DNA from 4 places in the Chitinophaga sp. 05T412 genome. Region 1 is predicted to be linked to each of the others. Evidence: riboswitches for the same ligand, from Rfam matches in the RefSeq annotation. Region 1 holds a riboswitch; each other region holds the start of a gene.
The links. A riboswitch is a leader RNA that binds a small molecule or an ion and turns the genes downstream of it on or off. The one in region 1 is predicted to bind cobalamin.

Region 2: another riboswitch for cobalamin. It lies ahead of AC1DFM_RS33695 (DUF5074 domain-containing protein); the one in region 1 lies ahead of AC1DFM_RS18900 (acyl-CoA thioesterase).
Region 3: another riboswitch for cobalamin. It lies ahead of AC1DFM_RS16800 (TonB-dependent receptor); the one in region 1 lies ahead of AC1DFM_RS18900 (acyl-CoA thioesterase).
Region 4: another riboswitch for cobalamin. It lies ahead of AC1DFM_RS17755 (DUF5074 domain-containing protein); the one in region 1 lies ahead of AC1DFM_RS18900 (acyl-CoA thioesterase).

The regions. Positions count from the first base shown of each region.
Region 1 is NZ_JBFTLN010000008.1:183,701-191,722, forward strand. Features, by position in the region: gene AC1DFM_RS18885 (TonB-dependent receptor) at 1-1,844, opposite strand, end outside; gene AC1DFM_RS18890 (FecR family protein) at 1,969-3,162, opposite strand; gene AC1DFM_RS18895 (RNA polymerase sigma factor) at 3,220-3,813, opposite strand; cobalamin riboswitch at 3,926-4,129, shown strand; gene AC1DFM_RS18900 (acyl-CoA thioesterase) at 4,319-4,705, shown strand; gene AC1DFM_RS18905 (hypothetical protein) at 4,791-5,741, opposite strand; gene AC1DFM_RS18910 (YncE family protein) at 5,760-6,908, opposite strand; gene AC1DFM_RS18915 (TonB-dependent receptor) at 6,920-8,022, opposite strand, start outside.
Region 2 is NZ_JBFTLN010000025.1:17,813-25,834, forward strand. Features, by position in the region: gene AC1DFM_RS33675 (glutamine synthetase family protein) at 1-1,354, shown strand, start outside; gene AC1DFM_RS33680 (iron-containing alcohol dehydrogenase) at 1,365-2,501, shown strand; gene AC1DFM_RS33685 (gamma-glutamyl-gamma-aminobutyrate hydrolase family protein) at 2,504-3,208, shown strand; gene AC1DFM_RS33690 (aldehyde dehydrogenase family protein) at 3,211-4,575, shown strand; cobalamin riboswitch at 4,704-4,914, shown strand; gene AC1DFM_RS33695 (DUF5074 domain-containing protein) at 5,098-6,228, shown strand; gene AC1DFM_RS33700 (UDP-glucose--hexose-1-phosphate uridylyltransferase) at 6,269-7,366, opposite strand; gene AC1DFM_RS33705 (hypothetical protein) at 7,615-8,022, opposite strand, start outside.
Region 3 is NZ_JBFTLN010000007.1:71,971-78,121, forward strand. Features, by position in the region: gene AC1DFM_RS16785 (DUF4465 domain-containing protein) at 1-224, opposite strand, end outside; gene AC1DFM_RS16790 (hypothetical protein) at 272-1,747, opposite strand; gene AC1DFM_RS16795 (YncE family protein) at 1,765-2,916, opposite strand; gene AC1DFM_RS16800 (TonB-dependent receptor) at 2,913-4,982, opposite strand; cobalamin riboswitch at 5,090-5,297, opposite strand; gene AC1DFM_RS16805 (class I SAM-dependent methyltransferase) at 5,429-6,151, opposite strand, start outside.
Region 4 is NZ_JBFTLN010000007.1:314,334-322,355, forward strand. Features, by position in the region: gene AC1DFM_RS17745 (tetratricopeptide repeat protein) at 17-1,129, shown strand; gene AC1DFM_RS17750 (hypothetical protein) at 1,295-1,792, shown strand; gene AC1DFM_RS17755 (DUF5074 domain-containing protein) at 1,878-3,230, opposite strand; cobalamin riboswitch at 3,565-3,776, opposite strand; gene AC1DFM_RS17760 (hypothetical protein) at 3,823-4,251, opposite strand; gene AC1DFM_RS17765 (hypothetical protein) at 4,268-4,720, opposite strand; gene AC1DFM_RS17770 (AraC family transcriptional regulator) at 4,735-5,592, opposite strand; gene AC1DFM_RS17775 (amidohydrolase) at 5,870-7,090, opposite strand; gene AC1DFM_RS17780 (amidohydrolase) at 7,276-8,022, shown strand, end outside.

The DNA of each region.
Region 1 (8,022 bases):
GAGACACCCGCTACGAGGTTGAAGGAATGTACCTGATTAAATACTTTTTTATAGGTAAAGTAAGCTTCTATCAGGTTACGGGTAAGTGCCAGGTCGTTCAGGCTGGCTTTACCACCTACTTTTTCACCGTCTACCAGGTCGCGGGGCAGGTAAGTACCTTCTTTTGTGGTGGTATATTCCGTACCGCCATTTACACGGAAGTTAAATCCGTCGAGGATCTGGTAGTCGGCATATGCGTTGATGTTTACTTTATTTTCATACCGGTCGTTGGTAGGTGCCAGTAACCAGGCCAGTGGATTGTCTCTTCCTTTGAACCTGGCATAGGAACCATCCGGATTGTATACAGGAATAGCAGGGGACGCGGTTAATACACCATACATCACGTTAGACGGTACGATGTTACCATCATAGGTTTTGAAGTTGGTGTAGGCGCGTGATCCGTATACGTTGGCGCCTATTTTAAAACGTTTGGAAAATTGCCGGTCGTAGTTAAGACGTATGGAGTATCTTTCGAAAGAAGTGTTTTTCAAGGCACCGTCCTGTTTAAAGTAGCTGCCGGAGAGGGAAACGCGATCTTCCGGTGTACCACCACTTACGCTGATGTTGTGACTTTGTACCATACCGGGGCGGGTAGCCAGTTTGAACCAGTCGTTGTTCCGGCCACTGGTCAGGTCTTCCGCTGTATAGAAAGCAGGTTGTCCTTTTTCGATGGCTTTGGCATTGGTGACCTGCATGTTCTCCAGGCCGTTCATTTTATCGTATTCCTTTACGATACGTTGCGTACCGTAGTAGCCATCATACTGGATGTTTGCTCTGCCGGATTTACCCCTTTTCGTGGTGATCATTACTACGCCATTAGCGCCACGGGCGCCGTAGATGGCGGTAGAAGAGGCATCTTTTAAAATCTGTATATCATCGATATCATTCGGGTTGATATCTTTACCGGTTTCAGAAGGAAAACCATCTACTACGTAGAGGGGTTCGTTGGTAGATTTGATGGAGTTACCACCGCGGATACGCACAATGGTTTGTCCGCCGGGCGCCGCATTCGACTGACTCACCTGTACACCTGCAGCACGGCCCTGGATGGCTTGTGCGGCATTGGAGGTGACACCGCCGTTGTTCATCTGATCGCTGCTGATAGAGCTGATAGAGCCGGTGAGGTCTTTCTTTTTGGTGGTACCATAACCTACTACCACTACGTCGGTCAGGTTGGACACATCTTCTTCCAGTACTACTTTAAAAGCGGTGGTGCTGCCATCGAATTTTACGGACCAGGGTTTGAAGCCTACCATGGAGAATTCCAGTGTTTCACCGGGATTAGCGGAAATGCTGAAGCTACCATCCGATTTAGTCACCGCACCATGTTTGGTACCTTTTACGGTAACAGTAGCGCCGGGGAGTGGTTGTCCTTTGGCGGTGGTAACGGTGCCATGAATTTCTACCGGTGGCGGTGGTGTGCTGGCTGGTTGTGTGGCTGTTTTGTTTTTGACGATGATAGCGCCGTTTTCAATGCTGTAGGAGAGTGGTTGGTTGCGCATGAAAATATTCAGGGCATCATTGACCGTCATGTTTTTCACCTCAATATTGCTTCTGCCGCTTTTCTCCAGTAGCGCTTCATCCGCCAGGATATTAAGTCCGGTTTGTTTGTTGATTTCCCGGAAGACATCTTTGGCAGTGGCGTTTTTAAGCGACAGGTTCACCACCTGGTTTTGTGATTTAGCCGCCTGCACCTGCATACCAGTGGCGAGGCAGAACAAGGCCAGCAGCTTACTGGCTTTCAGACGTTTGGTGGAGCGCCGGTAGTTATCATACCGGGTACAGGCATCAGTACTTAATCGCATACTTGTGCTGATTTTGATTTAGATAATTGGTTGTTAAGTTTTCTATCGTTTTTCTTCAACTGTACTCTGGCTTTAGTGCCGCTCATCGGTTGTTGTCACTGTTCATTTGCTAATCAGTAGTTGGTTATTCTTCTCCTTTGACAATCAGTTTTTTTCCGTTTATGCTATATGTTACATTATTGGCATCCAATAGTTTTAATACATTCAGCAGCGGGCTGCGGCGGCTGATCATACCAAAGAATTTCCTTGGTTTTACCGGGCCTTCGTATACTACTTCGAGATCGTACCAATGCGCAAATTGTTTGAGCACGGTGGTGAGGTCTGCGTTTTCGAAGCGGAAGTAGCCTTCTTTCCAGGCAATAATTTCATCGGTGTTGATACCGGTTATTCTTTTTTGGTTGCCATTGCTGTTGGTCTGCGACTGTTCTCCGGGCGCCAGTTGGAGGCTGCCTTTATCGCTGTTTACTTTTACGGCGCCTTCCAGCAGGGTGGTATTCACCGTGGCTTCGTCTGTGTAGGCGTTGATGTTAAAGTGTGTACCCAGTACGTCGACTGTAATTTGTTTTGTTTGTACGCGGAAAGGCCGGTGTGCATCGTGTGCAATTTCGAAATAGGCTTCTCCGGTGAGTGTTACTTTGCGTTCATCGCCGGCAAAGGTGGCGGGGAAACGGATGGATGAGGAGGCGTTGAGCCATATTTTGCTACCGTCAGCCAGTACCAGCGGGAAGCTTTCGCCGGCGGCGGTGGTGAGTGTATTGTATTGTGGAGTGGCGGTTTCGCCGGTTGTTTTTTCGTATATCAGTTGTCCGTTGTTTGTCCGGATATTGCCTTGTTGGGCCAGTTGCTGCATGCCTTTTTCGTCCAGTACAATTGTTTCTCCGTTGGCCAGGGTCAGTACCGCTTTGTTGGGTGTTGTACCGTTGACTACGAATACCGGTCTATCGGCTGCCGGGGCTGCCGGGTGATGAGGATGCCAGAACCGGTAGGTAACCGGGCCGGCTATCGCCAGCAAAACGGCTGCTGCTGCGGCCAGTTTAAGCATCCGGTATTTGCCTCCAGGCTGCACTGGCACCACCGGGGTGGCCTGTATATGCTTTAAAAGCGCCTTCCTGACCCTGTCGCCCGCATGAGTTGCCGGTGGTGCCGCCTCGGGCGTTACCTGCCGGAAAGCGGCTTGTAATTCGTTTAACAGGGTACGGTTCGACATGTCCTGCCGCAGGTAGTCCATTAGTTCAATGGCTTCCGTAGGCGTACACGTCCGCTGTTGCCAGCGGAGGAGTAATTCCTCATTATACGCGTCGTTTTTTTCGGTGGACATATCTATACTATCCGAAAAACGACTAATAGGGTGGGTGGGGATGAAAATATTTTTTTGCTATGGTTGGGTGATGACAAAACCCGATAGCAGGAAGAGGGGAAGCAACCCATCTGCGTTAGTATAAAAATAAAAGCGGATACTTTTCATGGCCATGACCATATGTTCCTTCACCGTATTCCGGGAGATACCCAGTTCTATGGCTACTTCTTCGTAGCTTTTGCTTTCCTCCCGGCATAACCTGAATACCTTTTGTCGCTGTGGGGGCAACTGACGGATGGCTTCCAGCAATAATGCTTCATACTCCTTCCATATCAGACTGGTGTCTGCATCATTTGTTTGCCGTTGTAATTCCTGCATCACCTGCAGGCGCAGCGTTTCATCGGCAGTAATCTTTTTTAACGATTTAAATACCTGGTTACGGGTAATACGATACAGGTATCCACTGAAGGACAATTCCGGATTGATACGCTCCCTGATCTCCCATATCTTTATAAATACTTCCTGTAGTGCATCTTCTGCAAAAGCAGGAATATTAACAAAGTGGAGTATGTAGGTGTAAAGTGAGGGGTAGTATTGGTTGTATAATGTGATATATGCTGCTGCATCCCCTTGCTGCAGTTTCTTCAACAGAACCGCTTCTTCATTACCCACTGGCATTGTTATTTAAAGCTAAAATAAGCAATTGGCGATAAATTTTCCGGAATTTTCTGGGGAAGACAACATCCGCTGGATTTACTATCTTCGCCACGGTTCTTTACGTATTACCATCGAAGCAAGTATTGGTTTCCGCCGAAAGGCGGGATTAAAAGGGAACTGTGTGTAAATCACAGGCTGTCCCGCAACTGTAAGTTTTGCGCAGCTCATTATACTGCAACCGGTAAATAAGATGCCACTGTTCCGCTCCGGGAATGGGAAGGTATTTGCCGGCAAAACGAGCCAGGAGACCTGCCTTTACTTCACTTTGACATTGCTTTCGCGGATTGAGGCAGGTCAGGTTTTGATAGTAGTCTTTTTTAAAACAGCTAGCTGGCTAACTGCCTGCCTGTGAATAATAATAGCCTGCTGCCTTTTCCTTTCTCCTTCCTTCCGTTAAAGTATTGTGATATATGTATAAGAGCGTGGATACTCTTTTATCACTATTAAAAACAATACCAAAATGACGATGCAGGAAAAAATGCTGAAAGCAGAGACCCGTATATTCAAAGCCGTATTTCCCAGCACAACCAACCATTACGACACCCTCTTTGGTGGCACTGCCATGTCGCTCATGGATGAAGTGGCGTTCATTACAGCCACCCGTTTTTCCCGTAAAAAAATGGTGACGGTATCCTCCGGACAAATAGATTTTACGCGGCCCATTCCTGCCGGTACGATTGTGGAATTAATTGGTAAAGTAACGGAAGTAGGCAATACCAGCTTAAAGGTGCTGGTGGAATTGTATATAGAAGAGATGTATTCTGATAGCCGGGAGAAGGCTATATCAGGCACTTTCAGCCTGGTGGCGATTGGGGATGATAAACATCCGGTGCCCATCAATAGTTAAACGGAACAAATGAGGAGGCGGGATCATGTTGTGATCCCGCCTTTTTTGGGTATTTGAGGTGTTAGTTCATAGAAATGGTCATCATTTATTTTAGATTGAGATCTTTTACACCTGTTACTTCTGTAGAAATTTCTCCCAACCAACCGGCTTCTGCACGTTGACCAGTCTGTACTTTAATAAAGTCGATACCGGTGAGTTTTACAGGGTTACCGTCTTTATCTACTGCCCAGTCGATTTTAATTCTCGCATCAGGATCGTCATTAGGCATGTTATCTGAATAGCCCCAGGAAAAAGGAAGAGATACATAGTAAGGTGAACCTGGATCGCTGGAGGTATTTTTAACATTGGCAGCAGAAAGTTTAGTGCCGGTAAACGTGATGCTGTCGCCTTTCCACTGTGGATAGTAGGATTGGTCGTGGAAGATATTTTTCGCTAGATACCCGCTACCGCCCTGGTTATCTTTCCATTTGATGTAATTCTTATCGCTGGTATAATTATCATCCGGATCTGGAGTAGGAGCCTTGGTAGTATCTGGTTTATAGTAAGTGATCTGGTAGTTTTTAATTGTTTTGGAGCTGTTGTACTCAGATCCGGCAATTTCAAACCATTCGTCGTCTGGTAATCCGTTTTTGTTTTTGTCAACGGAAACGGAGATGACGCCCGGTTCTCCGAAATTGGCAAAAGCATTGCCCAATACAACGAAAGAGTATTGACCAGGTACATTTTTGATGGTATGGTCGAAGCCCATGACTACGTAGCCACCGAAGCCACCGAGTGAAATCATACCGTTTGCCTGCGACAGCGCATCCAGTGCGTGGGCTGCCATTTTTTTATCGTCGTCGCCTTTATTCCAGGTGGGCAGGTCATTGATAAATTGTCCGGGTGCAGGGAAGTATTCAAAAACTTTAGTGACTTTGTTTAAAAAGGGGCCGGTTGGTTCCGGATCTACCKGTGTTACTGCCTGATCTTTGCTTTTGGAGCAACTGGCGGCTATCATAGCCGTAATCATACCTGCGAGTAGAAATCTTCTTTTCATAATAGTTGATTAGTGTGATTATTTATTTGCTTTCACGAAAACCATATGACCGGGGATATCTCCGGTAACGGCTGACCATTTCTTTTTCCCTGTTTTATCGAAGCAGTATAGGGTGCCGAAAGACACATAATCTTTGGCATCTGTTACAAAAAAGTCTCTGGTGGCAGGATTCACAATAATGCCATAAGGCATTCTGATGGATTTTTCTGTGCCATCTGTAATGAAGTTGGTATTGAGCAACGTTTCTGTTTTTACGTTGATCATGTTGTAGGAAACGGTCCATTTGCCGGTATTATAGCTGAACTGAGAGCCATATACAAAAGCGGTATCACCGGCGATGCAGAGGTTACTGGCGCCGATATCAAACGTTTTTTTGACCGCATCTGTTTTGGTATCAATCACAAACAGCTTCGATGGAATACTGCGATAATCGCCGCGGGAAGTCACGTATAAGTCGCCCTCACTATCCGCTTTCAGCCGATCGAGGTTGATGGCCACATCAATTTTTTTTGTTTCGGTGAAGGTGAGCAGGTCAATGACAGAAACGGTGCGATCATAATTAGGCACGCGGTAGCCACCGGAATTAGCCACATATAATTTATTATTTACCACTGCCATTTCCTCCGGTTGGTAGCCTACAATTACTTTCCGTGTTACCTGCAGGGTGGCGGTATCTACTTCTGCTACAAAGCCAATGGGAGCGGCACCATCTATTTTTACCGGCCCTGCGTAAGAGCTCACATAGGCTTTACCGTTAGCAAAGGTGATATAGCGGCAGTTGAGGATATCGATTTTTCCGAGGCGTTTGGTATCGGCTACGTTCATCACTTCTACCTTGTTGGATACGTTGATAACGGCGTATAGTTTGCTGCCATAGATCTGGATGTCGTTACCCACATCTCCTAATTCTTTTACTACCGTTGGATTTCTTTCGGCATATATATTTTTTGTATAAATGCCGGTGGTATAATCGAAATAATCGAGGGAGGCTTTATTGCTGCCCATATTGCCTTCATTCAGCAGGTACATGCCTACATAAGGTGCATTGGGTTCCGGTGTGGTTACCGGTGTGATCACCGGTTGCACAATGGTGTTTTCCTTTCTGCAGCTGATGGCGGCGCCAACAACAACAGCCAGGAGTAAGATATGTTTTGCTTGTTTCATCATGATGAATGCCATTAAATGTTAACAGCTACAATGAAGCGGTAGTTTCTACCCGGCATGGGATAGCTTTGTACTACTTCATAGAACTGGTTTGCGAGGTTATTTACCTGTGCAGTAACGTGAACGTGTATACGTTTATATTGAAATTGTTTGCCAAAAGAAACATCGCTGGTGTACCAGGCAGGTACGTAGTTTTCTGCGGCGTTGTCTTTGCCGTTAAATCTTTCCCCAGTGTAGATGAAGCTGTAATTGGCTTCCCATGATTTATAGTCGGCCGCGAGGAGTAGCGTACCGCTATGTCGGGGAATATAAGCAATCTGTTGCCCATAAAAGCCATCCATCGGATTGGTATAATCCAATGCCTGCTGGAAGGTATAAGTGGCTTTGGTGTTGAGTTGCAGTTGTTGTGTGATAGGCCAGCTGCCGCTGATTTTAGCATCGAGGCCTTTAATTTTTACTTTGCCCAGGTTCATCATGGTCCATACAAACTGGTTTTGTCCGGGGATGGCTACAATTTTATCGGTTACTTCGTTGTAATAGGCGTCTACTTCTACGTTTGCTATTGACAGCCATTTACCGGTAAATGTTTTATTCCAGGTGATGCCTGCATCGTATTGTGTGGCAAACTCCGGTTTTAGCAGGTGGTTGCCGATTGCCGTATAGTAGAGGTCATTGAAAGTAGGCATGCGGAAGATACGTTTATAAAATCCACGCACTTTCAGGTCTGGTGTTGGTAAAGGCTGCCACGAAATAAAAATGGCCGGCGTGAATTTTTGTTGATACGGTGCTGCGGTGTTGACTTTCACCGTTTCCTTCACGAGGGTGGTGAGCAGGCTGGTCTGTGCGCTGAACCGTTTGAAATTCATTGCAGATGCCGCGGCAATGAGGGTGGTGTACCTGACGGGATAGCTGAAGCTGTCCAGGCTGGCGTTTAATTTATTCCATTGAAAATCGCCGGACAGGGAGATGGTCCACCAGTTGGTGAGGGCATACTGCTGCGCCAGCGAGAAATACATTTCGTATTGGTAGTAGTGATTATTTACCGGAAACTGTGCGGTATCCTGCGTTTTGTAATGCGTATAGTCGTAGGCGTATTTCCCGTTGAGCAGGATGCTAT
Region 2 (8,022 bases), on a different contig from region 1:
TACATCAGATATATTAGCCTACGTAAAGCAGCACCCATCCGGGAAAGTGAAGATAGCCGTCACCGATATCGACGGAGTGTTGAGAGGAAAATATATTGCTGCCGAAAAATTCGCCTCCGTAGTGGAAAGCAGACTGGGATTCTGCGACGTGACCTTTGGCTGGGATATGAGCGATGTGGTATATGACAATGTGAAGTATACCGGCTGGCACACCGGCTATCCCGATGCACAGGTGAAAATAGATCTCAGCACCTTCCGGAAAATTCCCTGGGAAAATGACGTTCCTTTTTTCCTGGGCGACTTTGTCACGGAAGATAATACCGCTGCCTACACCTGTCCCCGGCAGCTACTTCGTAAAGTACTGGCCGATGCCACCCAACATGGTTTTATTCCCTACTTCTCCCAGGAATTTGAGTGGTTCAACTTTGCGGAAACACCGGATACCGCCCATCAGAAGCAATTCCGGGAGCTAACACCCATGACACCCGGCATGTTTGGCTACTCCATTTTACGCAGCGCGCTGAAAAATGAGTACATGAGCAGCTTGTTTGAACAACTGGTAAAATTTGATATTCCGGTAGAAGGACTACATACGGAAACCGGTCCCGGCGTATATGAAGCAGCCATTAAGTACGCCAATATACTGCCCGCCGCCGACCAGGCCGTATTATTCAAAACCGCCGTCAAAGAAATTGCCTACAAACATGGTATACTGGCCACTTTTATGGCCAAAATCAATGAAAATCTCCCCGGATGCAGCGGTCACGTACACCAAAGCTTATGGGATGCCGATAATCAACACAACTTATTTTACGATGAGAAAGATCCGCGCAAAATGAGTACGCTGATGAAAAGCTATATCGCAGGACAACTACACTGCCTCCCGCAGATACTCCCGATGATAGCGCCTACCATCAACAGCTACAAACGACTGGTAGAAGGTGCCTGGGCGCCTACTACACTCACCTGGGGCATTGATAACAGAACTGTGGCCCTGCGGGCATTACCGGGCAACCCCAAAGCAACCCGTCTTGAAACCCGGGTAGTAGGATCAGATACCAACCCTTATCTCGCATTAGCCGCCTGCCTCGCGGCAGGACTGTATGGCGTGAAAAATAAATTGTCACTGGAGAAAGAAGCGACCATCGGCAATGGGTACAAAGATACCAGTAATGGTGTATTACCTCAGAACCTTCATATCGCCACACAGCAAATGAAGGGCTCTGCCCTGGCGAAAGAATTATTTGGCGCTGATTTCGTAGAACATTTTACCTTAACAAGAGAATGGGAATGGAAACAATACGCTAAAGCAGTCACCGACTGGGAACTTAAAAGATATTTCGAAATCATCTAAGCAGCAGCATATGGCATTTCAGTACAACTTTCCAACCACCATCCGTTTCGGTGCAGACGTGATCAAAGAATTACCTGCATACCTGCAGAAAAACGGCCTTAAACGCCCCCTGATCGTTACTGACCCCACCGTGGCCAGCCTCTCTTTTTTCAAAGGCATTGTGGCCGACCTGCACGCTCATCAGCTGTCGGTGGAAGTATTCAGCGATATCCACAAAAACCCGGTAAAAAGCGATGTATATAAAGGCACCGAGCAATGGGATGCCACGCAGCGCGACTGCATCATCGGCATCGGCGGCGGCGCCGCCATAGACGTGGCCCGCGCTATTGTACTTCGCATCCACCACCGGGAAGACCTCTTTAAATACGATGACCTCATTGGCGGCGACATCTACGTTACCAACGACGTTCCTCATTTCATTACCGTTCCTACCACCGCCGGCACCGGCAGTGAAGTGGGCAGGAGCGCTATCATTGCTGACGACGACACCCATCAGAAAAAAATATTGTTCTCGCCTAAACTCATGGCGAAAATTGTATTCGCAGACCCCATGCTCACCATGGAGTTACCGCCCTTTATTACCGCCGCCACCGGCATGGACGCGCTTACCCATAACATGGAAGCATTCCTGGCAAAGAATCCACATCCCCTGTGCGATGGCATTGCCTTAGAAGGTATCTATCTCATTAATAAATCATTGGTAAAAGCTACCAATCAACCGGACCTGGAAAGCAGAAGCAATATGCTGATGGCTTCCATGATGGGCGCCATCGCTTTTCAGAAAGGCCTTGGTGTGGTACACTCCCTGGCGCATCCGCTGTCCTCCTTGCTGGATACGCATCACGGACTCGCCAATGCGGTGAATATTCCTTACGGCATGCAATTTAACATCGCCGGATTTGAAGACAAATTCCGTCGCATTGCCAGAACCCTGGAACTGAAAGAAGAAACCGGCGAAGCGGTAGTGCAGTATCTCTTTGATCTCAACAGCCAGGTGAACATTCCGCATCACCTCCGCGAAATAGGCGTGAAAGAGACACATATAGATACCCTCGCAGATCTGGCACTGGCCGACTTCGCACATCCCAACAACCCTAAACCGGTGAGTCGGGAAGACTTCAAACAATTATACTTAAACGCGTTGTAGCTATGAAGAAAAAAATAGGGATCAGTTTAACGGAAGCCAGCGCCCCTAATTATCAACGCTGGTTCACGCCAGCAGAACTGGGTGAAGACCTGGAGCTGGTCATCCTTTCTTATATCGATCATAACATACAGGACATTCCCGGTTGCGATGGTTTTGTACTGACAGGCGGTATAGACGTATTGCCTTCCTATTATGGCGGCACCACTCCTTATCCGCATCAGCCGGCGCACTTTTCACCGGAAAGAGATGCGTTTGAAAAACAGATCTATGAATACTCGCAGCAGCAGCACATTCCTGTGCTCGGCATCTGCAGAGGGTTACAATATATCAATATCCTGGAAGGCGGAAAAGTATATGAAGACATCGGCGAAGCCGCCAACAGCATCCATAAAAAAGGTACCGAAGATAAAATACACGACGTTACCATCCGCGAAAACACGCTGCTACACAGCATTACCGGTGTCACCAGCGGACAGGTAAACAGTGCCCATCATCAGGCTATTCATCCCGGTCACCTGGGCCGCAACCTGATGATCAGCGCTACTTCGGCAGATAATATTATTGAAGGCATCGAGTTTGAAGATAAAACCGACAAAGCTTTTATGCTTTGTGTACAATGGCATCCCGAAAGAATGCCCAACAAAGAAACGAACCCGCTTTCACAGAAAATCAAAGCACAATTTATTCAAGCAGTAAGAAACCATTAACCATGAAAATCATTAATCCGGCTACAGGAGCAACCATTAAAACCCTGCGTGACGATACGGACGATTCTCTGATGAACAAATATACACAGGTCCGCATGGGACAAATTCAATGGATAAAAACACCTTTACCCGAGCGTATAAAAATCATCCGTAAATTCAGTGACCTGCTGGAAAAAAATATCGAGAAACTAGCCGCCGTTCTCACCTCCGAAACGGGAAAACCACTCCAGCAGTCGCGCAATGAAATCAATGGCGCCAGAACCCGCATCCAATGGATGGTTGACAATGCTGAAAAATACCTGGCAGACGAATGGGTAACGAATACGGATACACTGAAAGAGAAAGTAACGTACGAACCGCTCGGCGTGATCTGTAATATTTCTGCCTGGAACTACCCGTATCTGGTAGGCGTCAACGTGTTTATTCCGGCGCTACTGGCCGGCAACAGCGTGCTGTACAAGCCATCTGAATATGCCACCCTCACTGCTTTACAAATAGAAACCTTGCTGGTAAGAGCCGGCGTGGATGAAAATGCTTTTAAAGTAGGCATCGGTGGCAAGTATGCCGGCGAACAACTGCTGGGCCTTCGCTTTGATGGCTACTTCTTTACCGGCTCCTATAAAACCGGGAAATCCATCTATGAAAAAGTAGCGCAGAAAATGGTGCCCTGCCAAATGGAACTGGGAGGTAAAGACCCGCTCTATGTAACAGATGATATCACCGACATCGCCGCAGTAGCTGCAGCTACCGCCGATGGCGCCTTCTATAATAACGGACAAAGCTGCTGCGCCGTAGAACGGATATACGTACACGAAAAAGTATACGATGAATACGTGGCTGAATTTGTAAAAGCTGTGCGCTCGTGGAAACTGGGTCTTCCTACTGATGAAGGCGTATACTTTGGCGCCTTAACCCGGCCGGAACAACTGGAGGTACTGGAAGCACAGGTAAAAGATGCGCTGATCAGAGGCGCTACCTTATTGCTGGGAGGAAAACGCATTGATCATGATGGCAACTTCTTTGAGCCCACCGTGCTGGTACATGTGCACAACAAAATGAAAGTGATGCAGGAGGAAAGCTTTGGGCCCATTATCGGTATTATGAAAGTACAGTCAGATGAAGATGCCATACACTTTATGAATGAAACGGATTATGGCCTGACCGCATCTGTATATTCCAACAGCCAGGCGAGAGCAGAAGAAATTCTGTCGCAGGTAAATAGTGGCACTGGTTATTGGAACTGCTGCGACCGCGTTACTGCCGGGTTACCCTGGGCGGGCAGAAAACATTCGGGGTTTGGTGCAACGTTGTCGCATCAGGGAATACGCGCTTTTACGAGAACAAAATCATGGCAAATGAAGGCTTAGCCGAAAGCTGAAAGCAAAAAGCAAAAAGCTATTGTTGCGAGTGATTAAAGCGTTAATAATATACGCAATGATCATGCGCGACAATAGCTTTTTGCTTTATGCTTTTTGCTTTATGCTCCATTTCCCGTACGTTTGCATCCACAATTGGTTCCCGCCATTGGCGGGATTAAAAGGGAATCCGGTGAAATACCGGAGCTATCCCCGTAGCTGTGATCCTGCATTCATTTTCGAATGAATCGTTTTTTCCGGATACTCCAAACCACTGTCTGCCAACTGCAGATGGGAAGGTTACCGGAAAAGCAGGAGAGCCAGAAGACCTGCCAGCTGTAAACAATCATTCAGCGCTTTCGGGTGAAAGGCCAGGGATGTAAGCCTAACGGCATATATTCTATTGTGTAAAGTATTATTTACCCCAGGGCGCCTTATGCAGATGTACTAACATCGGCCTTTTGATTTGTTGTTTTTTTCCGGACCAACCATCCGGACAGGGAAAGGTATGTCATCAATCAAAACAAGTATTATATGAAAAAACAGTTATTGTCCTGCTTATTTGTAGCGTTTACCCTATTGATCGCTTCCTGTAAAAAAGAAGACGCATTAACATCGTCCTCATTACAAAAGTTAGACGTCAACACTAAAACCGGTGTTACCGCCTCATTGATCACCGGCAAGTATGCTAATGGGTTCTTTATTGCCAACGAAGGCTGGTTTGGGCATGGCACCGGCGACCTTCATTTTTATTCGTATAGTGGTGATAGTTTGGTACAGAATGTATATCAACTGGAAAACCCTACGGGCGCATTAGGCGGCGCCTCCAACACACTGCAATTTGCTACCTTCTTCAACAACAAGTTATACATCGTGGTAAAAGCAGGCGGCCCGCTGGTAGTTACCGATGGTGGCAGCATGGTGGAAACAGGTCGCATCAGTACCCTCCCTGCTAACGATGGACATGCCTTCCTCGGCGTAGACGCTACCCATGGCTTGCTGAGCGCTGCCGATGGCGTATATCCTATTACGTTACCATCCCTGGCAGTAGGTACTAAAATCAGTGGCGTATCCGGCTATACCGGCGATATGCTGAAACTCGGCAGCTACATTTTTGTATTATCTCAAACAGATGGTATCGTAGCACTGAACAGCAGCACTTACGCGGTAGTAAAAAAATTCGGCGCCGCTAACCTTGGCTTTGCGGCTGGTAAAGATGGGGCAGTATATGCTACCACAGCAGATTCCCTGGTGCGTATTGATCCCGCTACACTCACCCGCACAGCGGTAAAACTGGGCTTCACCGTACCGTCTCCATGGGGTGCATGGCGTCATGCAGGCATCAGCGCTTCTACGCAGGAAAGTGCTATTTACATTGTGCGTAACAACGGCTTTGCCGGCGGTACCCAATTGTATCGTTATGTAATTGGCAATGCAGCCTCTTTAACTACACCATTTATCACGCTGCCTACCGGCCAGTATTTCTATGGTGCAGGCGCTGCTTATAACAAAGAAACCAATGAACTGGTAGCCACCACCCTCAACGGATCAATGACCGGTAACATCAACCGTGTATTGATTTACGATGCCACCACTACTACCCTGAAAAAAACATTGACGTACAACGGCTGGTACTTCCCTGCTATGCCGGTGTTTCATGAATAAATAATAATAAAAGGCTGACGAAATCGTCAGCCTTTTATTATTATCCTGCATTTACCGTTTCCAGCAAAGTGTAATGTACATCGGAGAGGGATTGTAATTTCTTAGCGGCCCATTCCGGCGTAATATCACGCTGTGGACTGGCCAGCAACTCATATCCTACCATGAATTTCTTCACAGACGCAGAGCGTAATAATGGCGGATAGAAGTGCATATGCCAATGCCACTCCGGATGTTCACCGCTATTCACAGGCGCCTGGTGCATACCCGCGGAGTAAGGGAAGGACGTTTCAAAAAGATTATCGTACTTAGTAGCCAGTATTTTCAGAATCGACGCTAATGCCTGTTTTTCATCTTCTGTAAAATGCGTCATATCCGGTACATGACGTTTGCTGACAATCATGGTTTCAAAAGGCCATACTGCCCAGAAAGGCACCAGTGCTACAAAATGCTCATTTTCTACCAGCACACGTTCCTGCTTCTCTAACTCCTGCGCAATATAGCTTTGGAGTAAGCTTTTACTGGTAGCCTCATAGTATTTTTTCTGGTGAGATGTTTCTTTAATCAGTTCTGCCGGCAAATCGCTGGTTGCCCAGATCTGACTGTGTGGATGAGGGTTACTGCACCCCATGATGTCCCCTTTGTTTTCAAAAATCTGCACATACTTAATAGCCGGATCTGCGGATAACTGGCGGAATTCATCTTCCCATAATCCAATCACCTTTCGGATATCTGCTACGTCCAGCAGAGGTAGGGTCAGGTCGTGCCGGGGAGAAAAGCAAACCACGCGGCAAATCCCTTTTACGCCACGTGCATGCAGCAGCTGATCTACCTGTTCTACGCCAGCAGGCGTGTCTGCCATCAGGGCGCCAAAATCATTGGTAAAGGCAAAGGGCTCGGTGTAATCCGGATTCTGGTCGCCACCCATCCGGTCGTTGCCGGGACAGAGATAACAGCCGGCATCGTAGGCAGGCAAGGGCTCCTTATTTACTTTCTCTACTTTGCCATTCCATGGCCTTTTGGTACGATGTGGCGATACTAATACCCATTCACCCGTTAATATGTTTAACCGCTGGTGAGGGTGGTCTTCTAACTGGAATTCTTGCATAAATGACGGTGCTGCGTTGATTTCGACAACCATACTTACCAAGGGTATTTATGGTCAATCGGTTAATAAGCGTTAAAAATACGCGTAAAAATAATAGTTGCAACTTTTAGGCAAAAAATATTTATGTCTTTTAGACAATATCAGGCTGGAGAACCCTTATCCGGCGTCTTCTTATCATTCTTTTGTCAGGCAATTGCAGCGGCGGACTGGTTGGCGGGCATGGTCCCGGGTTAGCCAAAATACTGGCTTCTTCATCTATGCCTCATAAAAAATATAAAGGCTTAATAGTACCTTATCGCATCCAGCTTTATCTCACTGATACTATACTCATTATCCTTCTCCGGATAAATATCTTCTACTATTATTTTAATCGTATCTCTATGCCCACTGAAATTATAAAGGGTCTTATACGAAAAATCCAGGTACTGGTGCTTGTAGGTATTTTGCAAAATAATGCCCGTATCCAACACCTGCTGGTTGATAGCTAACGACATTTTCCTTATACCTCCTGATTCTTTCCACAACTGGTAACTGTGCCTGTTTCCATTGAAGATACTTAACCCACTTACAGATATCAGCGGATCTTTTCTTTCGGAATTTACCAGGCCCGGGAACCAGATAACCAGTATAATGGTGTCTCGTCCGCTAAAACTACCTGTTACTGCGGTAGTCAAACTATAATCATTCAT
Region 3 (6,151 bases), on a different contig from region 1:
GAATAGGCATTATCTCCGTAAGAGGTAGGTCCGGCCATATAGCTGCTACCTATTCCATCAAAAGTGATGGTGTAGGAAGTAGACAGCAAGGAATTGGCCTTCGCTGTTTTAGTGGTTCCCTCCGGTTGGGTTAGCACCGGCGACAGATCATTTTGCTTGGAGCAGGATGCTGCCAGTACAAGAATTGCGACTATAAGGGTTTTATAAGAAAAGGATGTCTTCATAAGTCTTATTTTTTTGTGAGATATTTAATCGGGTGGCCCGGCTTTCTTTATTTTTTGAGGTGTTTATCAGTGATCCCCGCTACCTGTAACATGCGTCCTTCTTCCATATTACTATCTACAGTGGCTCCGCCAGCGTTCATAAAATCCTGTTCAATAGGATAAATGACTTTCACTACTTTTACAAAATCGATACCTGGTAACTGCACAATTTCTCCTTTGCTGTTTACGGCCATATCAATATCAATGCTTAGCAGCTGCTGGAAAGGGTTTCCGCCGGTAACGTTTTTCGTGATACGCTTACCTTTACGGGAGAAATTACTTTTCCATCCATCCAGCAATACCACTTTTTTAGTAGATATATCCGGCATGCTTAAACCTGGGAAGAGGCCTCTGGTAGAGAAAGTACCGGCTTCGGTAGTAGCGCTGGTAAAGGTTTTGTTCGTTACTATTTCACCAGATGCAGGTTTATCCTGGTTATCTTTCCAGTTGTAGTAGCTGTATACTCTCCTTGCGTCAGTATCTGTTTTATTATATGTAAAAGTGATTTCATAGTCCGGCATATCTTCCAGTCCGTAATCATCATTTTTAATTTCATACCATTCATCTGCATCCGGCTTACCATTTTTATTACGATCATACGCCACATACACAGCAGGTAAATCTAATTTTGAAAAAGTAGCTCTCAGTTCCAGGTCAGGCTTACCTGCTACGTTGGCTACGGTGTGATCAAATTTAAAGGTGGCAGATCCGCCCCAGGAGCCGATCATCAACGATGCATACGTATCTTCTTTCCGGATATCAGACGCTTTGGCCAGAAAATCGTTATACGACAGCGGATATTCTTCGCCATACTTCCAGAATTCGGAAGACCCTACAATAGACCAGTTATGATTTTTACCGGGTGCGGGCGCATACTCCAGCACCATGTATGCATTGTTTACATATTGCATCGGTTTCACCGTAATGCTGCGGGAAGAAATAGTTGTTTGCTTGCCTACTGTGGCGCGAAACTTCAGCTCGTAGGTGCCGGCTACCGTTGCAATAAAGCTCAGGTTTCTTTTTTTACCAATCACTGAATCTCCGATGGACCACTCATAGTCGTAGTCGGTACGATCTGGTCCGGTGATGGTAGGATTGATTTCTCTTACGGAACACATGGCCACTTCCGGCTGCTCTGCTATGGATATGGCAATAGGTTGCTCTACTTTAATTTTGTAAGATTGTTCCGCAGCCCCTCCTTTATTATTGACTTTAAAAACCACCTCGAAATTACCCGCTACAGCGGCTTCAAAGGTATAGTTTACCTGCCCTGCCGCCATTTGTTTTCCATTCACTAACCAGGTATAATCATTTCCTTTCAGGTTAGTAATGTTAGGCGCCAGTACAATTTTATCACCGATATTCAGTACCAGTGTATCTGCGTTTCCCCCAGAGATACCGGGAGCCCGGTACTCCTCTTTTTTACAGGAGGCAATGAACAACACAACGACTATCAGCCATTTTAGTGTAAAAATGTTTCTCATACTTTAATTTTCAGTGATTAAGGTTTAGGCAGTAAAGCAAAATGTGCGGGTATATCGCCTGTACGTACGCCCCATTTCTTTTTGCCTTCTTTTGTAAAACAGTATAGCATGCCAGGCGAAACGTAATTACCAGCATCTGTTACATAGATATCTTTGGTGGTGGGATGTACCATAATTCCATACGGTATCTCTATCTCTTTATCTGTTCCATCCGTGATAAAAGCGCGGCTCACCACCTTATGCGTGCGCGTATCCACGATGCCATAGGTAATAACATTGGAGTATGTAATATAACTCCACTCCGTACTATACACATATAGGGAGTCGCCATCCAGGTAATAGTTACTCACGGCAATAGGTATGGTGTCTGTTACTTTTTCCAGTGTTTTATCAATAAAATAAAGCCGGGAAGGCAGCTTCTTATAATCGCCCCGGGAGGTTACCCAGAGGTCACCGCGTTTATCTGCTTTGATGTGATCGAGATTATAGGCTACGTCAATTCGTTTATCTTCTTTAAAGGTGGCCAGGTCAATGACAGAAACGGTTCGCTCGTATTTTTCTGTGCTCCCGGCGCCCATGTAGCCGCCGGAATTAGCCACGTAAATTTTACCATTCGTGATTTCAAGGCCATCTGGTTGGAAGCCTACAATACATTTGGCAACAATAGAAAGCGTAGCAGTATCCACTTTGGCGACATAGCCTTTTTGCGTGTAATTGGGATTAATCTGGATAGGGCCCGCATAAGAAGTGATGTAGGCAAATCCTTTATCAAACTTAATGTAGCGGCAATTAGGAATTTCAATTTGTCCAATTCTACGGGCGGTCCTTGCATCCATCACTTCCACTTTATTGGAAGCATTGATTACCGCATAAAGCCGGCCGCCGTAAATAGCAATATCGTTCCCTACATCTCCTAATTCCTTGGGCACCGTGGGATTGATGGCGGCATAAATGTTCCGTTTATATTCTCCTTTGGTATAGTCAAAATAATCGAGCGTACTTTTGTTGCTGCCCATATTACCTTCATTCAGGAGATAGAAACCAGCAAAGCCGTTTTGTGAAGCCGAATCCAGCAAGGTGTCTTCACTTGTGAAAACTTCCACCTCTTTTCTGCAGGAAGTAGCTACGAACACCAACAACACGATAAAAAATAAGGGATGTGTTCTCATAGCTCAACAGATAAGATGATTTTATAATTACGTTTAGGCATCGGATAATTCGTTACTACATCAAAATCCTGACTGAGTACATTATTCATTTCTCCGGCAATCCGGCATTGGTAGTGCTTAAACCGGATATTTTTTGAGGCAGATATATCACTGGTGTACCACGGTTGTTCGTAGTTAACGGGGATGTTCGCGGAGTTGTTATAACGTTCGCCTACGTAAATAAAACTGTAGTTCAGTCGCCACGACTGATATTGTATACTCGAAATAAGTGATCCGCTATGCCAGGGGACATAAGGAATTTGTCCGCCATAAGTCACCTTTTGTAATTCGGTACTTTTTCGTTTGGTAAAATCCTGTGCCGACTGATAAGTATACGCCGCTCTTATATTGAAGAAGATATTTTTGGGAAGATTAAAAGCCATATCGCCCACAATGTCCACTCCCCTGATTTCTACCATCCCAACATTCATCATGGTCCAGCGAAACATGCCACTGCCTTTTGGAATAGCGAGTATTTTATTGGTGACCTGGTTAAAGTAGCCATCTGCCTGGATTTGCCATTCACTCAACAGCGATCCCGGACGACTTTTCCCATAGGAAAATCCGAGGTTGTATTGATGGGTATATTCGGGTTGCAAACGGATATTACCAATATCCGTGTAATAGAGGTCATTAAAAGTAGGCATCCGGAAGATATTCTTATAGAAGGCGCGGATGTTAAAATCTCTATTTGAAAAAGGCTTGTAGGAGAAGAATACCGCGGGCGTTATTTCATGCTTCGTGGGAGCTGCTGCTGCGGAATCTCCCTTAGAAGTATTTCCGATGGTAATCTGTTCATTCACAAAGGTACCTAAAACACTGGCCTGTATTTTCACTTTCCCAAATTCCCCTGCGCCGGCCAGGGCTACGAGGGAGGTGAATCTTTTAGGGAATACAAAACCATCCAGGTTAGCGGTCAGCGTATTGTACTGAACATCTGTGGACAGATTGATATCAATTTTTTTCGACACGGCATATTTGTTGGCAACAGATCCATACCATTCCTGCTGGCGAAAAATATTATTGATATACATTAACGTTGTATCCGGGTTGAGATAGCGCATGTAGTCATTAGCGTACTTCGCGTTGACTTGTAAATCGTACCCTTTGACAATATTTTTCTGGTAAGACCCTTGCACGAAGAAGCTCCGGTCCCACTGCCGCTGTGAGCGTTTCCAGATATTGTTAACGATGGCGCCGGGAATGCCTTTTTCAGAATCATAAAAGTATGCCTTCGCATTCCACCAACCCCGGTTGATATTGCCATATAGTCCACCTTCTACTCTTACGGCATTGATATCTCCATTTTTTCTGATGGCAGTGGTATCCCAGGCAATACTGTGAGAGTCATGAAATACTCTTTTATAACGGTATGGATAACGGCCGGAAGATTTAACATATTCTCCACTTACGGAATAGTTAACGTTTGTTGAAAGCTTCTGCTCAAATAATACAGATGGGTTGATCAGATCAAACGAACCTGTTTTAAAAACACCTTTGAAATGGGTAGTTCTGGAAGAATCGAAAACAGGCTTCCGGCTTCTCAGATAGATGCTGCCTGAGGAGCCATAGTCTTTGGCGGGTTGAAAGATCTCGCTTTTCTGACCGTTGTAAACAGAGATAGATTCGATATTATCCATGGAAAACTTCCCAAGATCTATTTGTCCGTTTTGGGCATTTCCTAACTGGATACCRTCATAAAATACGCCCATATGGTTAGTGCCCATACTGCGCATATCAACCGTTTTCAGGCCACCTATACCGCCATAGTCTTTTACCTGTACACCGGCGAAATACCGGATAGCATCTGCTACAGAAAAGCTGTTCAAACTTTTCAACTGATCATCGGACAATTTCTGCGAAGGAATCACTTCTCTATATCCAATGGTGGAAATAGTGACCCCCTTCAATGTTCTGACACGCATCGTATCTACGCGTGTAATGCTACGATCGGTTTGCTGTCCGTACAGATGAATGCCAATAGCCATTAGAAATAGCATTGGCAACGCTTTTAATGCGTTTTGCATATAGGTTAATAGTTGAAGTCGCCCGATGACTACACCGGAAGACATACTAAAAAAATTCCTGAATAAATTCAGTGGTAGCTGTATTCAAAGCTTCAACGCCGAAAGCTTTAAACGTATCTGCAATGGCAGGTCTCCTGGCTTGTTCTCACTTTGAACGGCCTTCCCATTTTTATTTTCTAAAAACAGTGGCATGCAGATGTCAAAGTGTTATAACAGAACTTACAGTAGCGGGTCTGCTCAGGATTTTCACCTGATTCCCTATTAATGCTAACATTGTGAAATCATGTTAGCAACCAAATTGCGGCGTGAAAGTACAATAAATTATTGAATAAGAGCAAGGAGGAGAATAATTATGAAGCAACAGCACGGGGAATGCTGTTGCTCATCTTTCTATAGATGACAAAAAACAAAACACCACACTAGATAAATTAAATACACCGGGATGTTCAGGTCCTGGCTACCAGAAATATTTCTCCGCTGGCAGGCAGCAGATCATCTGTTCTTCCGCTGAAATATCGGTCTGTCATATCTTTCGTGGAAATCGTTTGTATATCTTTTAATCCCACTTCTTTCGCCAATGCGACGATTTCTTCTTCTGAAAAAAAACTGACAAAGGGTGTTCCTGAAGCAGCAGCTCCTTTAATCGCCATTTCCAGCAGGGGCTGATCTTCCGGCTCCAGCAATGCTACCGGCAAATAAAAGGCGATAGCTATCAATGATCCAGATGTCAGCAACATCATTTTCCGGAGCGTGTCTATAATTGCTTCCCGGGTAAGATAAAGGGTAACACCTGTGCAGGAAACAAAAGCGGGTTGCTGTACCTGGAAGCCGCTGTGCAACAGCTCTTCCCACCAGGAGGACACTTCAAAGTTAACCGGCACAAAATGAAGATTATCGGGCATGGGGTATCCTTTTTCAAGGAGTCGTGCTGCCTTCCAGGTCAGGGTATTGGGTTGGTCTATCTCGTATATATCTACTGGTGCGCTGATGGCTTTATTTCTCTGCGCAAACGTATCCAATCCTGCGCCGAGCAGCACATACTGTTTTACGCCTTTGGCAATCTGTTCTTTCGCCAGGTCTTCAATAAACCGGGAACGGGCTACAATAGAGGCCCTGAGCCGCTTCGTATACTTCATATCGGGGCGCTCCTGCCAATCGTCTGGCGGTGC
Region 4 (8,022 bases), on a different contig from region 1:
ACCTATACTCAAACAGATGAAAACATTCCTGCTGGCTGTAACGCTTACCTGCTCCAGTCTTTCAATATGGGCACAAGATAAAATTACGGATGAACTGAAAACGTTATCCGAAAGCAAACAATTTGACGAGATTACTAAAAAGTATACCAGTAACGTAAGTGACTACACGGCAAAATCACTCTATTATATAGGAGCCGCATATTTCATGAAGGAGGATAGTGAGGGTTGCATCAAATACCTGGATCTCTCTATTGCCAAAGACCCGAAAGATCCAAAGCCTTACTACTTAAAGGCGATGACCTTCTTTTACATGGAGAAGTTTACCGAAGCCATTATACTATTTAAAACTGCGATCAGTCTACAACCAGATGATGCCGAGAATTATAGTGCCCTGGGAGGTGCTTATTATGGCCTTAAACAACTGGATGATGCAACAGCAGCCTATACCAAAGCCACTACGCTTGATAAATGCCCTGACGCAGCCTATAATATGCTGGCACAAATCCTAACAGAAAAAGGTCAGCACATCAAGGCACTGGAAGCCTATTATGTGGCAAAATCAAAGATACCTCAGGACGCTCCCTCCTATATCAATACCTTGTACAATATCGGGCTATTGGAATACCTGCATGGAGATCTTAATAAAGCAGCCACCTCTTATTTAACACTACTTCAATTGAGTCCGGACGATATAGGTGTTTATCCTAAATTAATACAGATATATTATCGCCAAAAGGACTATGATAAGGCTAAGCCGTATAAAGACAAACTCTATGAGGCATCCAAAAAAGGTAAGCTGCCGGATCATCTGAAAGATGATTTTTGTATTGACCAGTTTAAATGGAAAGATTATGATGTAATCGTCTATGAGCGTTACGAAAATGAGAACAAAGGCAGAATTTATAACAAACAGCTTTTCTATGTAATGGATAAAGATGGCAACACCGTATTGCGTGTACAAACCGAATTTTCGCCCATCTCTGTTGAATTAAAAGGTCCCAAATACCTGCTCTGCGCCACCAAAGGGAACACTCATTTGAATCCGGCTATTGGTGTAAATGACGACACCAAATATGACGACCTTAAATCCTGGGCGGTAAAGCTTTTTGAAAAATACATGAAAGAATAATCTATAAGGGAATTAACATCCATGGGGCTCTTTATGTTCTTTATCCTTACAATAGTCATCATAGATCCATTTACCCGGTAATTTCTGGAGTAGGAGAATTTACTTTTATTTCTTATATTCAAGTATTAATGAGTAACCTGTTCTCTAACCCTTAAATAACCATTTATGCGACCCATTGCTGTACTGTCTTGTTTTTTTGTATTCACCTGTCAAATCGTAATAGCCCAGACAAATTGCGATGAGCTAAAGAAAGAAAATGAATACTTAAAGAAGTCATTGCAAATTAATACGCCTACTAAGACGGTCACGGCGGCTAAGATTGACTTCCACTTCATCCGCTGCGAAGGAAATACAAAAGCACAAACGATTAATGTGATCCTAACACTAGTGAATCATGATGCAAACAGAAGCATACTTGTCGATCCTATCCGGGTTGTGGACGTTGAGGGCAACGAGTATAGAAGTGAAGAAGTACTACTGGGGACGCAGGATCGTAGCAATGATCTATATACCGATACACCACTTAAAACAGTCATAAAAATATCCAAAGTATTGCCCGCTGTGAAAATGCTAAAAATATTGCCTATTAACTTCTTTGACCCAGCTCCAGGTACCGGACATTTTAGTCTTGAGTTAAAGGACTTACCAATTACCTGGAAATAATTTTCATTGGAGAGCTATATTACCTTTAACAGATATAATGAGGCTGTCCGGGTTTCCGGACAGTCTCATTATATCTGTATCTAGCCTAATTAAAAGAGTACGTAAAGAAAATTCCCGCCGGGAAATTCGTGTAATTCTTATAATTAGCACTTACAGCAGCTTTATTGCTGAAGTTAAACACGCTGATATTATTAATCAGGTAATCCCAGCCATAGCCTTTCATGGTATTCATATATACTTCGCCAGTCACCGGATGCACGGCAATGTTGTTATACACAATATTGGCGTTTTCTACCATTGATTTTGCATCCACCATAAATTCTGTGGAGCCCATGCTAAAAATATGACGGTATATTTTGGTGCCGGCGCCGCTAAAGTAAAGTGTATCTCCTTTGGCTGTAATGCCTGGCGTAGCGCCCCAACCGGCACTTACACTACCCGCAGTAATATCGTTGGCTTTGATTAAAGAGTAGTCCCTGTAATTGATTTTGGAAATTCTGGCGGGAGATCCGGTGGTAGATACCCAGAGGTTACCATCACTGGCTTTTATCACGCCACTCACACCGGCTTTCATATCCAGCGCATAAGTGAGGGTATCTTTATTAGCTTCTACTACGTATACTTTTGATCCGGCAGCGGCGAAGATCTTATTATTGGAAATGGCCATGGTCATCTTTGCGGCAGACCGGGTTCCCTTGATGAAGGTCAGTGCTTTGGTAACGGTGTTGAAGCGATACAAACCGTTATTGTCGCGGATAATTACATTTTCTTCATTCAGCACCGCCACATGTGTAGGCCAGCTGAGCGTTGCCAGTTCGTCGTTGTAGGCCGCTTCCTTTTTTAATGTTTCCGCATTGGCCACTACCAGTAGCCCATCATTATTAAAAGAATTTCCCATGGCATTTGATTTACCATTTTGGGAGATGATATACACTTTGTTGTTATTGATACATAAATCCTGCGCCGTATTGCCCAGATAAGTACCATTGGCTTTAAAATAAGCGCTGTCCGTTACAATGCCGCGGGGACTGATAAAGGTCAATGATCCATTCTCTGTGGTCATGTTTCCTTCATTTAATACAAATGTGCCGTATTTGTATTTTCCGTATACAGTAATAGCTGCTTGCGCCGATGTTTGCTGGTTATTACCAGAAGCGGTTACTTTAATGATATGTTCTCCTAAATCATTGGACACAAATTTAAAAGTGGTATCACTTACTCCTGCATCCTTACCATCTACCAACCAGGCGAAGGTACTGCCCTGATCTGCTTTCACTTTAAAGAACAAGGTATCTTCCTGCGCCACACTGTTTTGGGAAAGCACGTTTACAATTTGCAGGCCTGTTCCATTCGGCATTGGTACAGTGTTATCTTTTTTTGAACAGGATGCTGCCACAATGGCGATCAATGCCCCGGAGGCTAAAACGCTTTTTTTCATAAATTTTACTACTAATGGTTGTTCTCTTGATGCTATTTTGATATTTAAAAAAACTGACCTTATTACGATCTTCCGTTGTACCCTCTCCTCACCTCTTCAGATTTTTTCACAAAAAGGGCCCTCCCCGCGGTATTCGCAGGTGTTACGCTATAAAAATTCCATTCGCTACAGGGCACACGAATCAATGCTTAAAGACGCTATAAACAAGTCTTTAGTGCAGTTGACAGTAGGCCAAAATGATCCGATAGCCTGGCCGGACGACATATGAAAACAATAAGACCCTGAAATTATTTCAGTGCAAGTTGTTATCTAAAGCCTCATCCCCGAAAGCTTTTGAAATATATCTGCATTGGCAGGTCTCCTGGCTGGTTCTCACTTTAGACGGCCTTCCCATTTTTTTATTCGCTAAAAAACAGTGGCGAGTAGAATGTCAAAGTGTTGTGATAGAACTTACAGTAGCGGGTCTGCTCAGGATTTCCACCTGATTCCCTATTAATTTTAACATCCTGAAATGGGTGCTAAAAACCTAATGCGGCGTGAAAGTACGATAAAATCCTGATAAAGAAGAGGATAGATAAAAAAGAGGAATGGGTTACCGCTTAACAAAATCCGCTATGCGCTGATTCGGCTCCAGGTTTTCACRCAAATAGTAAAATACCGTATCCGTATTAAACGATATTTTTTCGGCAGCAACGATCACGTTGTTTTTGTAATCTTCTGCTTTAAACATAAAAAGCGTATACCCCTGTTCTATTTCAAATTGCAGATTCAGTTCATCTACATTATCCGGCAGTACGAAAACCGGTTGACTGGTATCTGAATGCCAGCCGGAGAAGAATCCATGAAAAAAGAAGACGCCCTCAAATACAATTTCCAGCTGATGGTAATAACACAAATCAGTACTGCCGGCAATGATCAAATTATGACCGTCATATTTATAAACATGAAAATCCAGCCATACATCCTTTCGTATGATGCTATCAATCAGATGCACTATTTCGGAAACATAGGTCGTTGTCATTACTTTATTTTTGCGATCATGCCCTGCTATTAATCCTCAACTCAAACACGCGGCCATTGGAAAGATTCACCTTTACATTCCAATAATAAGTGCCGCCATCTTCTACCTGAATAATTTGCTTTGTCAGATTAGCTTTCAGTTCGTCCTCCGGCCAAAAGAAATTTATCCAGATAATTTTCTTCCCGTTTTCACCGATAAATCCAACATACTGTTTGCCATAAAAATCCCAATTATTCCGGAGGGATTTTAACGTTTTATTGTTCATTTGCTGGAGCTTTTCCCTGACAATATCTGCTGCACGTTTTGCCTCCGCGGGGGTAGGCGTAAACCGACCCGTTGCTTTCGGATATATATCCTTAGCTGCTTTATGGCTGGCAGGAAATATGTGGCTTACGGTCCCGGTTTGCCCCAACACGGTTTGGAAACAACATAACCCGGCAATGATCATCATTAGTATAAAACGCTGCATCTTTTATTAGTTTATTATCCCTCTCTGAACTGCGTGGGCGTAATCCCCGCCTGGGCTTTAAAGAAATTAGAAAAATACGCATGATCTACAAAGCCCAGTTCAAAGGCGATTTCTTTAATGGATAGCTCAGTGATTTGCAACAGCCGCTTGGCTTCCAGCAATACCCGCTGCTGAATCAGTTTAGTGGCGGACACCTGCAAATGATTTTTACAAAGAATATTTAAATAGTTGGCCGAGATATGTAGCTGCGCAGCATAGAACCCGACTAGCTTTTCCTGCTTGTAAAATTTATCAATCAACATATTAAATTTTGCAAGCCTGGGGTTCGACTGGAATACTTTCAGATCAGTAAAAATATTCTCGGCTTCCTTGCTGACAATAGCTGCAATCACAGCGGCTCTGGCGCTGATCACTTCCTGTACGGAATTTGGCGCACTCAGTTCATCCCTGATAGCATCAAATTCATATTTCAGCAATTGAAAATTTTCGTTGGTCAATGAGATCACCGGGTGATTCATATAATTCGAAAACGAATAACGAAAAAAAGACGCAAAGCGCTCGAAGAAATTTTGCTGTATCATCAGCTGATAACCGGTTGTATTGGGCTTAATACTCCAGGTATGTACCTGACCGGGAAATAATACATGTACTTGTTTATTACCGATGGGATAGTCGTGGAAGTCGATATTATGCACGCCTTTAGCGGATTCAAACAGGTTGATAATAAAAAAGTCGTGCTTATGCGGCTTCTCAATATGCCGTTCACCATGGAGTTCATTAAAGAGGAATTCCTCCCTGCCAGCCAGCTGACCTTTTCTGAATTCCTGTAGCCCCAGAACAGGGATATAGCCGGTGTCGTCATATATCATCATATCCGCGAATTAAGTTGCCCGTTGAACTTGTAAAATATGACAATTTACCGCAAAAAAAATGGATTGGCGGTGGGCCAATCCATTTTTTCAATAAGATCATGCGGTTACTTCTTAGGTTCCGCGTGTGTGGTTGGTGTATGGGCGGTTAGTTTTTTTACATGCTTCATATCAATGAAATTTTTAAGCACTACAAAGGTATCTGCCCCGTCTGACGAAGCTTTGCGTTTTTCATCCCAAAGCTTGTAACATTTATCACGGGGCAGATAACGGGCATTTATCAGAATACAATATTTCCTTGATGCACTAATGATTTTACCGGCGAAACCCTTGATACTACTTCCGCAGAGCAGGAGGCATCCATGAATACCAGGTTGGCTTCGTGGCCTGCTTTTGGCCACTGCTGATTACCTTTATCATCCAAAGGCAATACATACCGGGTGGCAAAACCCAATGTTCTGGACAGTGCCCATTCAGAGCTATAGCCGTACAGGCCTGCTATAAGTTTCGCTTTTTGCAACATGTGTCCCGGTCCGAAGGTGTTCCAGTGATCCTGGATATTATCGTTGCCGATCAGTACTTCTACTCCATGTTTTCTCAGCACCGGAATAGGCATGATGGTACCGCCGAAAGGCACAGACGATACAATACCAACGCCGGCTTCTGCCAGTCGCGCTGCGATGCGCTCTGTTTCTACGGCGGATAAATGTCCCAGTGCAAACGCATGGCTCACGAAGGTTTTACCACGAAGCACGGGATTTTCGTTGGCCTTGTTGATCAGGTATTCAATTGTTTTGATACCGGTTTCGCCTGCTTCGTGCAGGTGAATATCAATGCCTTTATTATGATCTATGGCGAGCTGCGTGGTGAGGTCCATTGTTTTTTCGATGCTGCCATCGATGGAATAAGGATCTACACCACCGATGAAATCGATGTTCATTTTCACGACTTCTTTCAGCAGCGGAGCGGTATTGGTATAAAACACGCCATGCTGCGGGAAAGCCACCAGCTCTGCTCCTGCTGTTTTCTCTTTATGCTTCAGCGCTATTTCCAGGTGCTTTAGGGAGTCAAAGCCAGAAGTTGGGTCTACATTGAAATGAGAACGAATAAAGTGGGTACCGTTCGACTGCAGAAATTCGATTAATTTCTCTGTGCGCGCTACGGAAGTTTCCAGCCATTGCGGGATCATCTTTTGCTCGTACGCAATCTGATCCTTTACGGTTCTTCTTTTTGCCGAAACCGCCTGCCAGGGCAAGCCATAAAGCATTTTATCCAAATGGGCGTGCATGTCCTTAAAGGCAGGCAACATCAGCCAGCCCTTCGCATCAATGGCTGTTTTGGAGGGATCATTGGGGGTAATGGCTTTAATTTTCCCCTCCGCTACTTCCACACAGAAAAGCGCGGTCTTCGTCTTCACTACTTCTTCTCCCTCATACTCGAATCCCGTTTCCAGCAATACATTTTTAAATGTATAGTGACTATCGTTTGCTATTTTATCCATTGGTTCCATTTTTTACTATAGCAAAGTAAGGTCTTAATCGCCCGGGAACTTTGTAGGATCTATGCAGATACTTGAAAGATTTATCACTACCTCCCAAAAAGTGATAAATCTTTCAAGCCATGTCATGAATCCTTCACAGAAAAAAAGCCGGCGAATATTAGCTTTGTAAAAAAATGACTGGGACGATGAGTAAAACGGAAATATCCCGCAAGGAATTTATAAGGATGTCCGGATTAGGACTGGCAGGCGTAGCCTTCGCCTCCGGCTTACTGGGATCTGCAACGGCATTTGCCGGCGAGGCGACTGGCAACGGCGGTAAAAGCTACCTGTTGAAAAACGTACGGCTGGAAACAGGATTTGTGTATGAAGAGGGAGAGGTAGTCCACACCAACACGGAGTTATTCTGCGTTGAAATCAAAGACGGAAAAATGAACAGCATTTCCGCCAATAAACCGAACGACTCCAAAGCTATTGATGCCAAAGGCTGGCTGATGTTACCGGCCTTCCGGGACATGCATATCCATCTCGATAAAACATTCTATGGCGGCCCATGGCAAGCTACCAGAAGAGGCCCCGGCGGGGTGAAAGGGATGATTGCCCTGGAACAGAAAATCCTCCCGGAAATGCTAAAAACCTCCACCTACCGCGCAGAAAAGCTGATGGAGCTGCTGCAGTCCAAAGGTACCAACTTCGCCAGAAGCCATGTAAATATTGAGCCTACGTCAAAACTGCAATCGCTTACCAACCTGTTAAAAGCACTGGATAATAAGAAGAACTCCTTTGGTGCAGAACTGGTAGCATTCCCGCAGCATGGCGTATTCTATACTGATTCCGTTCCTTATCTGAAAGAAGCTGCCAAAATGGACATTGACTTCATCGGTGGACTGGACCCTTTCACCATTGACGGCGCTATCGAAAAAACGATCGACTTC